DNA from 3 places in the Pseudomonas sp. EA_5y_Pfl2_R50 genome. Region 2 is predicted to be linked to each of the others. Evidence: predicted binding sites of a transcription regulator. Region 2 holds the regulator's gene; each other region holds the start of a gene.
What was found. The regulator sigma-54, encoded in region 2, starts transcription at its own class of promoters, with help from an activator protein. The targets are predictions, from matches to a motif close to ANTGGCATNNANNTTGCTNT.
Positions count from the first base shown of each region.

Region 1: a site for sigma-54 is predicted at 2,280-2,299, ahead of AACY19_RS25625 (circularly permuted type 2 ATP-grasp protein). Genes of this name have one in related genera too.
Region 3: a site for sigma-54 is predicted at 2,132-2,151, ahead of glnK (P-II family nitrogen regulator). Genes of this name have one in related genera too.

Region 1 covers NZ_CAXAPT010000021.1:29,709-32,973, reverse strand. The annotation lists gene AACY19_RS25630 (alpha-E domain-containing protein) at 1-825, opposite strand, end outside; gene AACY19_RS25625 (circularly permuted type 2 ATP-grasp protein) at 838-2,247, opposite strand; gene AACY19_RS25620 (ribonuclease E inhibitor RraB) at 2,724-3,071, opposite strand.
Region 2 covers NZ_CAXAPT010000004.1:187,504-190,768, forward strand. The annotation lists gene rapZ (RNase adapter RapZ) at 1-747, opposite strand, end outside; gene ptsN (PTS IIA-like nitrogen regulatory protein PtsN) at 750-1,214, opposite strand; gene hpf (ribosome hibernation-promoting factor, HPF/YfiA family) at 1,226-1,534, opposite strand; gene AACY19_RS08825 (RNA polymerase factor sigma-54) at 1,608-3,101, opposite strand.
Region 3 covers NZ_CAXAPT010000006.1:424-3,688, reverse strand. The annotation lists gene AACY19_RS11735 (ammonium transporter) at 216-1,553, opposite strand; gene glnK (P-II family nitrogen regulator) at 1,592-1,930, opposite strand; gene AACY19_RS11725 (accessory factor UbiK family protein) at 2,344-2,604, shown strand; gene AACY19_RS11720 (BRO-N domain-containing protein) at 3,023-3,265, shown strand, end outside.

The DNA.
Region 1 (3,265 bases), on a different contig from region 2:
CGCGTCCATTTCTGCCGCCAGACGCTGCGCCGGTCGACCATTGGCGCCGGGCAGTTGCGCCAGAATCTGATCGATTTCTTCGGTGCAGGCGCGCAATGAGCGCGGCACATCGGCACGCAATAGCAGGAGCTCGGCGACATGCCGGGCGCCGGGAGCGTCGCGGTAGATTTCGGTGTAGGCCTCGAAGGACGACAAGGCGCGCAGCAGGGCACTCCACTGGTAGTACGCGTGGGCGGTGCCATCGCTGACCGCTTCGGCCTGATCACCGGCCATTTCATAGCGGGCATCAAGCAGACGCAACGTGTTGTCGGCTCGTTCGATAAAAGTGCCGAGGCGAATAAAGCGAAACGCATCGTTACGCATGATCGTGCCGTAGGACGCGCCACGGAACAGGTGCGAGCGCTCCTTGATCCATTCGCAGAAACGGCTCATGCCATAACGGCTGAGGCCCTGTTCGGCGATCCCGCGAATCTCCAGCCATGTCGCGTTGATGTTCTCCCACATGTCAGCCGTGATACGTCCGCGCACCGCATGCGCACTGGCCCGCGCCGCGCCGAGGCAACTGTAGATGCTCGCCGGGTTGGCTGCATCGAGGGCGAAAAAGTGCAACAGGCGTTCGGCGTGCAACGCGCCATGGCGCTCCAGGTAATCGTCGAGGGTGCCGGTGATCAGCAGCGGCATGGCCAGCTCGTGCAAACCATCGCCGCGACCGTCCTGCGGCATCAGCGACAGCGAATAGCTGATGTCGAGCATCCGTGCGAGGTTTTCCGCCCGCTCCAGATAACGCGACATCCAATACAGATCCGAGGCAGTTCTACTTAACATGGCAAGCTTCCTTCAATCCTCGACCACCCAGGTGTCCTTGGTTCCACCACCCTGGGAGGAATTCACCACCAGGGAGCCTTCGCGCAGCGCCACGCGGGTCAAACCGCCGGGCACAACCCGGGTTTCGCGACCGGACAGAACAAACGGACGCAAGTCGATATGGCGCGGGGCAATGCCGTTTTCGACAAAGGTCGGACAGGTCGACAGCGACAGCGTCGGTTGCGCAATGTAGGCGTGAGGCTTGGCCTTGATGCGCTCGCGGAAGGCATCGATTTCCGCTTTGGTTGAGGCCGGCCCTACCAGCATTCCGTAACCGCCAGAGCCTTGGGTTTCCTTGACCACCAGATCTGGAAGATTGGCCAGCACATGGGAAAGTTCAGATGGGTTACGGCATTGCCAGGTCGGCACGTTCTTCAGGATCGGTTCTTCATCGAGGTAGAAGCGGATCATGTCGGTGACAAACGGATAAACCGACTTGTCGTCCGCCACACCGGTGCCGATGGCGTTTGCCAGCACGACGTTGCCCGAGCGATACGACGACAGCAGCCCCGGCACACCGAGCATCGAATCCGGGTTGAACGCCAACGGATCGAGAAATGCGTCGTCGAGCCGGCGATAGATCACGTCCACTGCTTTCGGGCCGTCGGTGGTGCGCATGAAAACCTTGTCGTCGCGCACGAACAGATCCGCGCCCTCGACCAACTCCACGCCCATTTCCCGGGCGAGAAACGCATGCTCGAAAAACGCACTGTTGAAGCGCCCGGGGGTCAGCACGACCACGCTCGGGTTATCAATCGCACTGGAGCTTTTGAGGGTGTCGAGCAGCAGATTCGGGTAGTGATCGATCGGGGCGATGCGCTGGGCGGCAAACAACTCCGGGAACAGGCGCATCATCATCTTGCGGTCTTCGAGCATGTAACTCACGCCGCTCGGGGTGCGCAGGTTGTCTTCGAGCACGTAGTACGTGCCGTCGCCATCGCGCACCAGATCGACTCCGGAGATATGCGAATAGATATCGCGGTGCAGATCCAGGCCCTGCATCGCCAATTGGTATTGCTCGTTGGCCAGCACCTGCTCGGCGGGAATGATCCCGGCCTTGATGATGCGCTGCTCGTGATAAAGGTCGGCGAGGAACATGTTCAACGCCTTGACCCGCTGGATGCAGCCGCGCTCGACAATCCGCCATTCGCTGGCGGGAATGCTGCGCGGAATGGTGTCGAAAGGAATCAGGCGCTCGGTGCCCTGCTCGTCCCCATAGAGCGTGAAGGTAATCCCGGCACGATGAAACAGCAGATCGGCCTCGCGTCGCCGTTGGGCCAGCAGCTCGTCAGGCGTGTCAGCCAGCCATCGGGCGAACTCCCGATAATGCGGGCGGACCTGGCCGCCGGCATCGTACATTTCATCAAAATAGGTGCGGATCATGCCGTACTCCTTGTCACCCGGACATACAGACCTTCGCAAGGCCCGTGCCATCGGCATAAACGCTTTGATTTCAATCGGTTGGATATTCACGCCACAGACACCGCACCATTCCTGTGCGGCAAATGCCCCAACCTGATTGCCCCCGCTTCATTGCGACGCACTGCATCGCCTATCACCAGCATAGTCAGAGTTGATTTCACTGCCCGACGCTGCCTGCGGATAATCCGCGCATTCGCTGCAACACTTCGCCGGCTACACCGTCACGAAGCGCCCGGCTCAACTGATCTGGATTGCCTCGGTAGCCCGCCCCGCTTTAACCCTGACCGGTTTCCTCTCCTTATCGGTCTTCCCTTTTAGCCACCCTCTCCGGTGGCTTTTTTTTGCCTTTTGGAAACGTTTTGAAAGCAAAAGCAGAGATCGTAAAAAACAACGGCCAACCCGAAGGTCAGCCGCTGTTCAACAAATGAAACCAGAGATCAGTTCAAACGGTGACGATTGCGCACCTCCTGCTTCACGCCCCAGCCCTCGATGATGCCACCCAAGGGCTCGACCACCGCCGAAAAGCCCTGCTCGAAATCGCCAATGTCGTCATAGGTCGCGTACATCACTTTGCTCAATTCCAGCGACCAGGCGCCGTCGTCGCGCGCACTGACCTGGGCATTGATGGATTCACCGCGAAACTTGCCTGCCGCCCTGCGCGCCCGCTCCTCGTCCGGGAAAATGGCGTAGAACTCGATGGGATGGAAACGGGAAAAATCGAAACCGCCTTCTTTCATGCGGCGCAGAACATTGCTGCTGATGTCTTCTTGATAGGCTGTGCTCATGAATCGTCCCCCTCGCATAGATGGATAGACTTTCCGTATTCCCGCCCCGGGCCTTGGGCCAAAGTACTACGGCAACGTGGTTGCACGCGGGAACAAGCATGTAGCTGACAAGACCAGACCTTAGCGATCCGTTCGCTGATCTCGCTTGCAGAGTAGCCCCAACCTGGAGCCGCTGCCAAGGCCTGGTGTGAAAG
Region 2 (3,265 bases):
GGCAATGGTGACGTAGGCGCGGTTGCTCGCGGCGAAGCGCGGCAGCCACTTGTGCAGGTAGGTAAAGATGTCCTGAAACATTTCTTCGACTTCCGGCTGTGCCGCAAGGTATTCGGCCACCGGCGTATCGAGACCCGATTGCGCGCGCAGTTCCGGCTTCCAGTACGGATTGGGCAGGCAGCGCACATCGAATACCAGATCCGCGTCCACCGGCATGCCGCGCTTGAAGCCGAATGATTCGACCAGAAACGCCGTGCCCGGCTCTGGCTGGTTCAGCAGGCGCAACTTGATCGTGTCACGTAACTGGTACAGGTTGAGATTGGTGGTGTTGATTTTGAGGTCGGCCAGGTCGGCAATCGGGCCGAGCAGGGCGGTTTCGTCTTGGATCGCTTCTGCCAGCGAGCGGTTGGCATTGCTCAGCGGGTGGCGGCGGCGGGTTTCGGAGAACCGCTTGAGCAGGGTTTCCTCGTCGGCATCCAGATACAGGACGTCGCACTGGATGTGCTTGTTGCGGACATCTTCAAGCAGTTCGGGGAAGCGGGTCAGGTGACTCGGCAGATTGCGCGCATCAATCGATACGGCGACCAGCGGTTGTGCGAGTTCCGTGTGAATCAGTGCGCGCTCGGCCAATTCCGGCAGCAACCCTGCCGGCAGGTTGTCGATGCAGTAGTAACCGTTGTCTTCGAGGACATCCAGGGCGGTACTTTTACCCGAGCCGGAGCGGCCACTGACGATGATCAAACGCATGATTAGTGCCCGTTCTGTTCGTCCACGACGACTTGGTACAAGGCTTCGTTGCTCGGAGCGCTTCGAAGTTTTTCGCGCACTTCCTTGCGATCCAGCATGCTGGCGATCTGTCGCAGCAGTTCCAGGTGCGCTTCGGTCGCCGCTTCCGGTACCAGCAGTACAAACAGCAGGTCCACGGGAGCGCCGTCGATGGCATCGAAATCAATGGGGGCTTCAAGGTGAATCAGTGCGCTGATGGGCGACTGGCAACCCTTGAGGCGGCAGTGAGGGATGGCGATGCCGTTGCCAAAACCGGTGGAACCGAGTTTTTCACGGGCAACCAGCGCTTCGAAGACATCTTGCATCTCCAGATCCGGGACTTCCCGGGCGATCAGGTTGGCAATTTGTTCGAGGGCTTTCTTTTTACTGCCGCCCGGCACGTTCACGATGGAACGGCCGGGGGTCAGGATGCTTTCAAGTCGGATCATGGAATGGGGGGTTATCGACCGGTTGCGCCCTGGAGGAGGCTCTGGGTCTTTTCCTTATGCTTTTTGAGTTGGCGATCCAGCTTGTCGGTCAGTGCGTCGATCGCAGCGTACATGTCGGTATCTTCTGCGTTGGCGACCACTTCGCTGCCGGGTATATGCAAGGTGGCTTCGATTTTCTGCTTGAGCTTTTCGACGCACATCGTGACTTGCACGTTGGTTATCTTGTCGAAATGGCGCTCCAGTCGCTGGAGTTTTTCCTCGATATAGGAACGCAGAGGTTGGGTCACTTCCAGTTGGTGTCCACTGATGTTGACTTGCATACAGCTTCTCCTTCGTTGCCAGTGCATAAAGCGGCAGGCCGAAGAGCCTGCCACTGGAACGCTGTAACGTGGCTTACATCAACCGCTTGCGTTCGCTCGAAGGCGCGATCCCGAGGGATTCGCGGTACTTGGCGACGGTGCGGCGAGCCACCTGAATGCCTTGTGCCTCCAGTAAACCAGCGATCTTGCTGTCACTCAACGGCTTTTTCTGATTTTCCGCTGCAACCAGTTTTTTGATGATCGCGCGGATCGCCGTGGACGAGCATTCGCCGCCTTCGGAGGTGCTGACGTGGCTGGAGAAAAAGTATTTCAGTTCATAAATACCGCGCGGGGTATGCATGAATTTCTGCGTAGTCACCCGGGAAATCGTCGATTCGTGCATGCCCACCGCTTCAGCGATGTCGTGCAGAACCAGCGGCTTCATGGCTTCGTCGCCGTACTCCAGAAAACCGCGCTGATGCTCGACGATCTGGGTGGCTACTTTCATCAGGGTTTCGTTGCGGCTCTGCAGGCTCTTGATGAACCAGCGCGCTTCCTGCAACTGGTTGCGCATGAAGGTGTTGTCGGCGCTGGTGTCGGCACGGCGGACGAAACCGGCGTACTGGGCATTGACGCGCAGACGCGGCACCGATTCCTGATTGAGTTCGACCAGCCAGCGCTCGTTGTCCTTGCGCACGATAACGTCGGGGACAACGTATTCGGCTTCGGTGGACTCGATTTGCGAACCCGGGCGCGGGTTGAGGCTCTGCACCAGTTCGATGACCTGGCGCAGCTCGTCTTCCTTGAGCTTCATGCGGCGCATCAGCTGGCTGTAGTCGCGGCCGCCGAGCAGGTCGATGTAATCGCTGACCAGGCGCTTCGCCTCCGCCAGCCAAGGGGTCTTGGCGGGTAACTGGCGCAATTGCAGCAGCAGGCATTCGCCGAGGTTGCGAGCGCCGATGCCGGCGGGTTCGAACTGCTGGATGCGATGCAGGACGGCTTCGATTTCGTCCAGCTCGATGTCCAGTTCCGGATCGAACGCCTCAAGGATCTCTCCGAGGGTCTCATCGAGATAGCCCTGATTGTTGATGCAATCAATCAGGGTAACGGCGATCAGGCGATCGGTGTCGGACATCGGTGCGAGATTGAGTTGCCACAGCAGGTGACTTTGCAGGCTTTCGCCGGCGGATGTGCGGGTGGTGAAGTCCCACTCGTCATCATCGTTGCTGGGCAGGCTGCTGGCGCTGGTCTGGTAGACGTCTTCCCAGGCGGTATCGACCGGAAGCTCGTTGGGGATGCGTTCGTTCCATTCGCCGTCCTCGAGATTGTCCACCGTCGGGGCGGTTTCCTGGTAGGAAGGTTCCTGGATCTCTGTATTAGGCTTCTGTTCGGCGTTGTCGGCCATGGGATCGGAGTTGTCGAAGTCGTCGCCTTCTTCCTGGCGTTCGAGCATCGGATTGGATTCCAGAGCCTCCTGGATTTCCTGTTGCAGATCCAGGGTCGACAATTGGAGCAGGCGGATGGCCTGTTGCAGCTGCGGTGTCATCGTCAGCTGCTGGCCCATTCTCAAGACTAGCGATGGTTTCATGGCAGGGGCTTAACACCTTATTCGCCGGCGCTATGCGCCATCCACTACAGGGCGCCGGAGCGCCAAACTTAAGCAAATTATATGCCTGAAACTGAAGTGTTTGCCTAGAGCGCTGTAACAATTAAGCGTATTAAATACTGCTTGAATCGATACAGCGCACGCAC
Region 3 (3,265 bases), on a different contig from region 2:
ACAGTTCTCCGCACGTTCGGGGCGCATTCTAGCGCGCTCTGGGAAAAAACAAAGGGCCTAATATTCCTGCAATGGTGTAAGCCTTTGGCCGCAGAAAAACGTTCGGCGTAAACACGACCAAAGCCGTAGGAAAAAACCTTTCAGCTGTGCTTTCAATGACAAATTCCAGACAAAAAAATGCCCGGCGAGCCGGGCAAGTTTTTGAGTGCGCGTACTTACAGGTTGTAGCCGCGTTCGTTGTGTTGCGCCAGATCGAGACCGACCGACTCTTCTTCCTCGGTTACACGCAGACCCATTACGGCGTCCAGTACCTTGAGGATGATGAAGGTGACGATCGCGGTGTAGATCACCGTGAAGCCAACGCCCTTGATCTGAATCCAGACTTGCGCACCGATGTCGGTGACGGTGCCGAAGCCACCCAGAGCCGGCGCAGCAAAGACACCGGTAAGGATCGCGCCGAGGATACCGCCGATACCGTGCACGCCGAAGGCATCCAGGGAATCGTCATAACCGAGTTTGCGTTTCAGGGTGGTGGCGCAGAAGAAGCACACTACGCCCGCCGCCAGACCAATCACCAGGGCGCCCATCGGGCCCACGGTGCCGGCAGCCGGAGTAATCGCGACCAGACCGGCCACCACACCCGAGGCGATGCCCAGAGCGCTTGGCTTGCCGTGGGTGACCCACTCGGCAAACATCCAGCCCAGCGCGGCAGCAGCGGTAGCGATCTGAGTCACCAGCATCGCCATGCCGGCGGTGCCGTTGGCTGCTGCAGCGGAGCCGGCGTTGAAGCCAAACCAGCCAACCCACAGCATTGCCGCGCCCATCAGGGTGTAACCGAGGTTGTGCGGAGCCATCGGGGTGGTCGGGAAGCCTTTGCGCTTGCCCAGTACCAGGCAGGCAATCAGACCGGCCACACCGGCGTTGATGTGCACCACGGTGCCGCCCGCAAAGTCGAGTACGCCCCAGTCCCACATCAGGCCACCGTTGCCGGACCAGACCATGTGCGCGATTGGCGCGTAAACCAGGGTGAACCAGATAGCCATGAAGATCAGCATCGCGGAGAACTTCATCCGCTCGGCGAACGCACCGACGATCAGCGCCGGAGTGATGATCGCGAAGGTCATCTGGAAGGTGATGAACACCGCCTCAGGGAACAGCGCCGCGGGACCTGTCAGGCTCGAAGGCGTGACACCGGCGAGGAACGCCTTGCCCATGCCGCCGAAGAACGAGTTGAAGTTGACGACGCCCTGCTCCATGCCGGTGGTGTCGAACGCAATGCTGTAGCCATAAATGACCCACAGGATGCTGATCAGACCGGTAATGGCGAAGCACTGCATCATCACGGAAAGAATGTTTTTCGAGCGAACCATGCCGCCGTAGAACAGCGCCAGGCCCGGGATGGTCATGAACAGCACGAGGGCTGTCGAGGTGAGCATCCAGGCAGTGTCGCCGGAATTGAGGACTGGGGCCGCCACTTCGTCTGCCGCCATTGCAAGGCTTGGCATTACGATGGACAACAGGGCTCCTAGCCCTGCGAATTTACGCAGAGTCATATTGTTTTCTCCTGGGGCGTTGGGGTTTGTGGCGGCGCTTAGATCGCGTCGGTATCGGTTTCGCCGGTACGGATGCGAATCGCCTGTTCCAGATTGACCACGAAGATCTTGCCGTCACCGATCTTGCCGGTGTTGGCCGCCTTGGTGATCGCCTCGATCACCCGATCCAGATCCTTGTCGTCGATGGCCACGTCGATTTTCACCTTGGGCAGAAAATCGACCACATATTCCGCGCCGCGATACAGCTCGGTGTGACCCTTCTGCCGGCCGAAGCCTTTGACTTCAGTAACGGTAATGCCCTGCACGCCGATTTCGGACAGCGACTCGCGCACGTCGTCCAACTTGAACGGCTTGATGATGGCAGTGACTAGCTTCATGAAACTCTCTCCCGAATTGGTGGACTTGCCCCAGGAAAACAAACCCGACTCAAGTCTAAGCGCAGTGCCTGGCTTTGTAACGCATCGTCGGCCTTACCTGCCCGACTGACGCCAGCTAACCGCTGCTGACGAAACTCCCCGCTCCGTCTGCCGCACTGCATTCGTCACAGCGACTGCATCAGTGCATGGGTCGAAGGTGACTAAGCAGAAACCTTGCCATCTCGCCAAAATCCCCTGATTTCAATCCCTTGGCCGCTGCTGCAAGCCATCGCGCGCAAAAGGCTCGGTGGATACGCACAACAACGGTGCGTCACCGTCCGTCCGGCTGCGCGAAAAGCGTGCATCCCTGACCACGGGATTGACTATAGACACTGCGTGATACACTGCCGGCCATTGTTTCCAGGACATCTACCATGCTCGCGCCCAAAGACTTCCTCGACGCCCTGAGCGGCACCGCCTCCCGCCTGTTCAGCGGCGACACCCCGCTGCCGAAAGCCGAAATCGAAAGCCAGTTCAAGATGCTGCTGCAGAGCGCCTTCAGCAAACTCGATCTGGTCAGCCGTGAAGAGTTTGATAGTCAGATGGTGGTGCTGGCCCGCACTCGCGCTCGCCTCGAAAGCCTCGAAGCCAAAGTCGCCGAGATGGAAGCCAAGCTGACGCCGCCTGCGGAATAACACCGCAATTCCCTGTGGGAGCTAGCCTGCTAGCGATTGAAGGTCGGCACGACCTTCAGCTTCATGTGTAGGAATTAGCGCGGGCTCAATCTTTTGATGCGCAGCCCTGCAAAAATCCCGGCAACGTCCTACACACTGCACCACCGCCGTCCGATTGCGCCGAAAAGCCCAGGTTTCTAAGCTCACCCGATGCTGAATGTTCAGCACCGGGTTTGGCGACCTGGATCGAATTTGACGCAATGCAACTAAACTCACAGAGAGGTTTTTTCTCTCAACGAGTTATGGCGGCTTTGCGTGGGAGACCTCAGGGTCTGCCGGTTTCGAATTCACCGGTTCGCCAACCCGCGCATAGCTGCCACCCTTTTCGTTTGGCGACGAACAGAAGCAGTTTTCTTCACTTGAATTCGAGAACTGAACCATGGACGAAAACTACCTGACACCTAGCATCTTCACCCGCCACAAACTCCCCCTCCACGCCCTTCTCATCCAGAACCAACCCTGGTTCTCCGCCCGCGACCTCGGGCGATTGCTCCACATCTACCTAAACGAACGCATCCTGCGAAAACTCGACCCCGACCAATACCAAACCCGCAAAACCCTGATCCACAACCAGATCGAAAACACCCTGCTGATCAGCGAATCAGGCATCTACGCCCTCCTC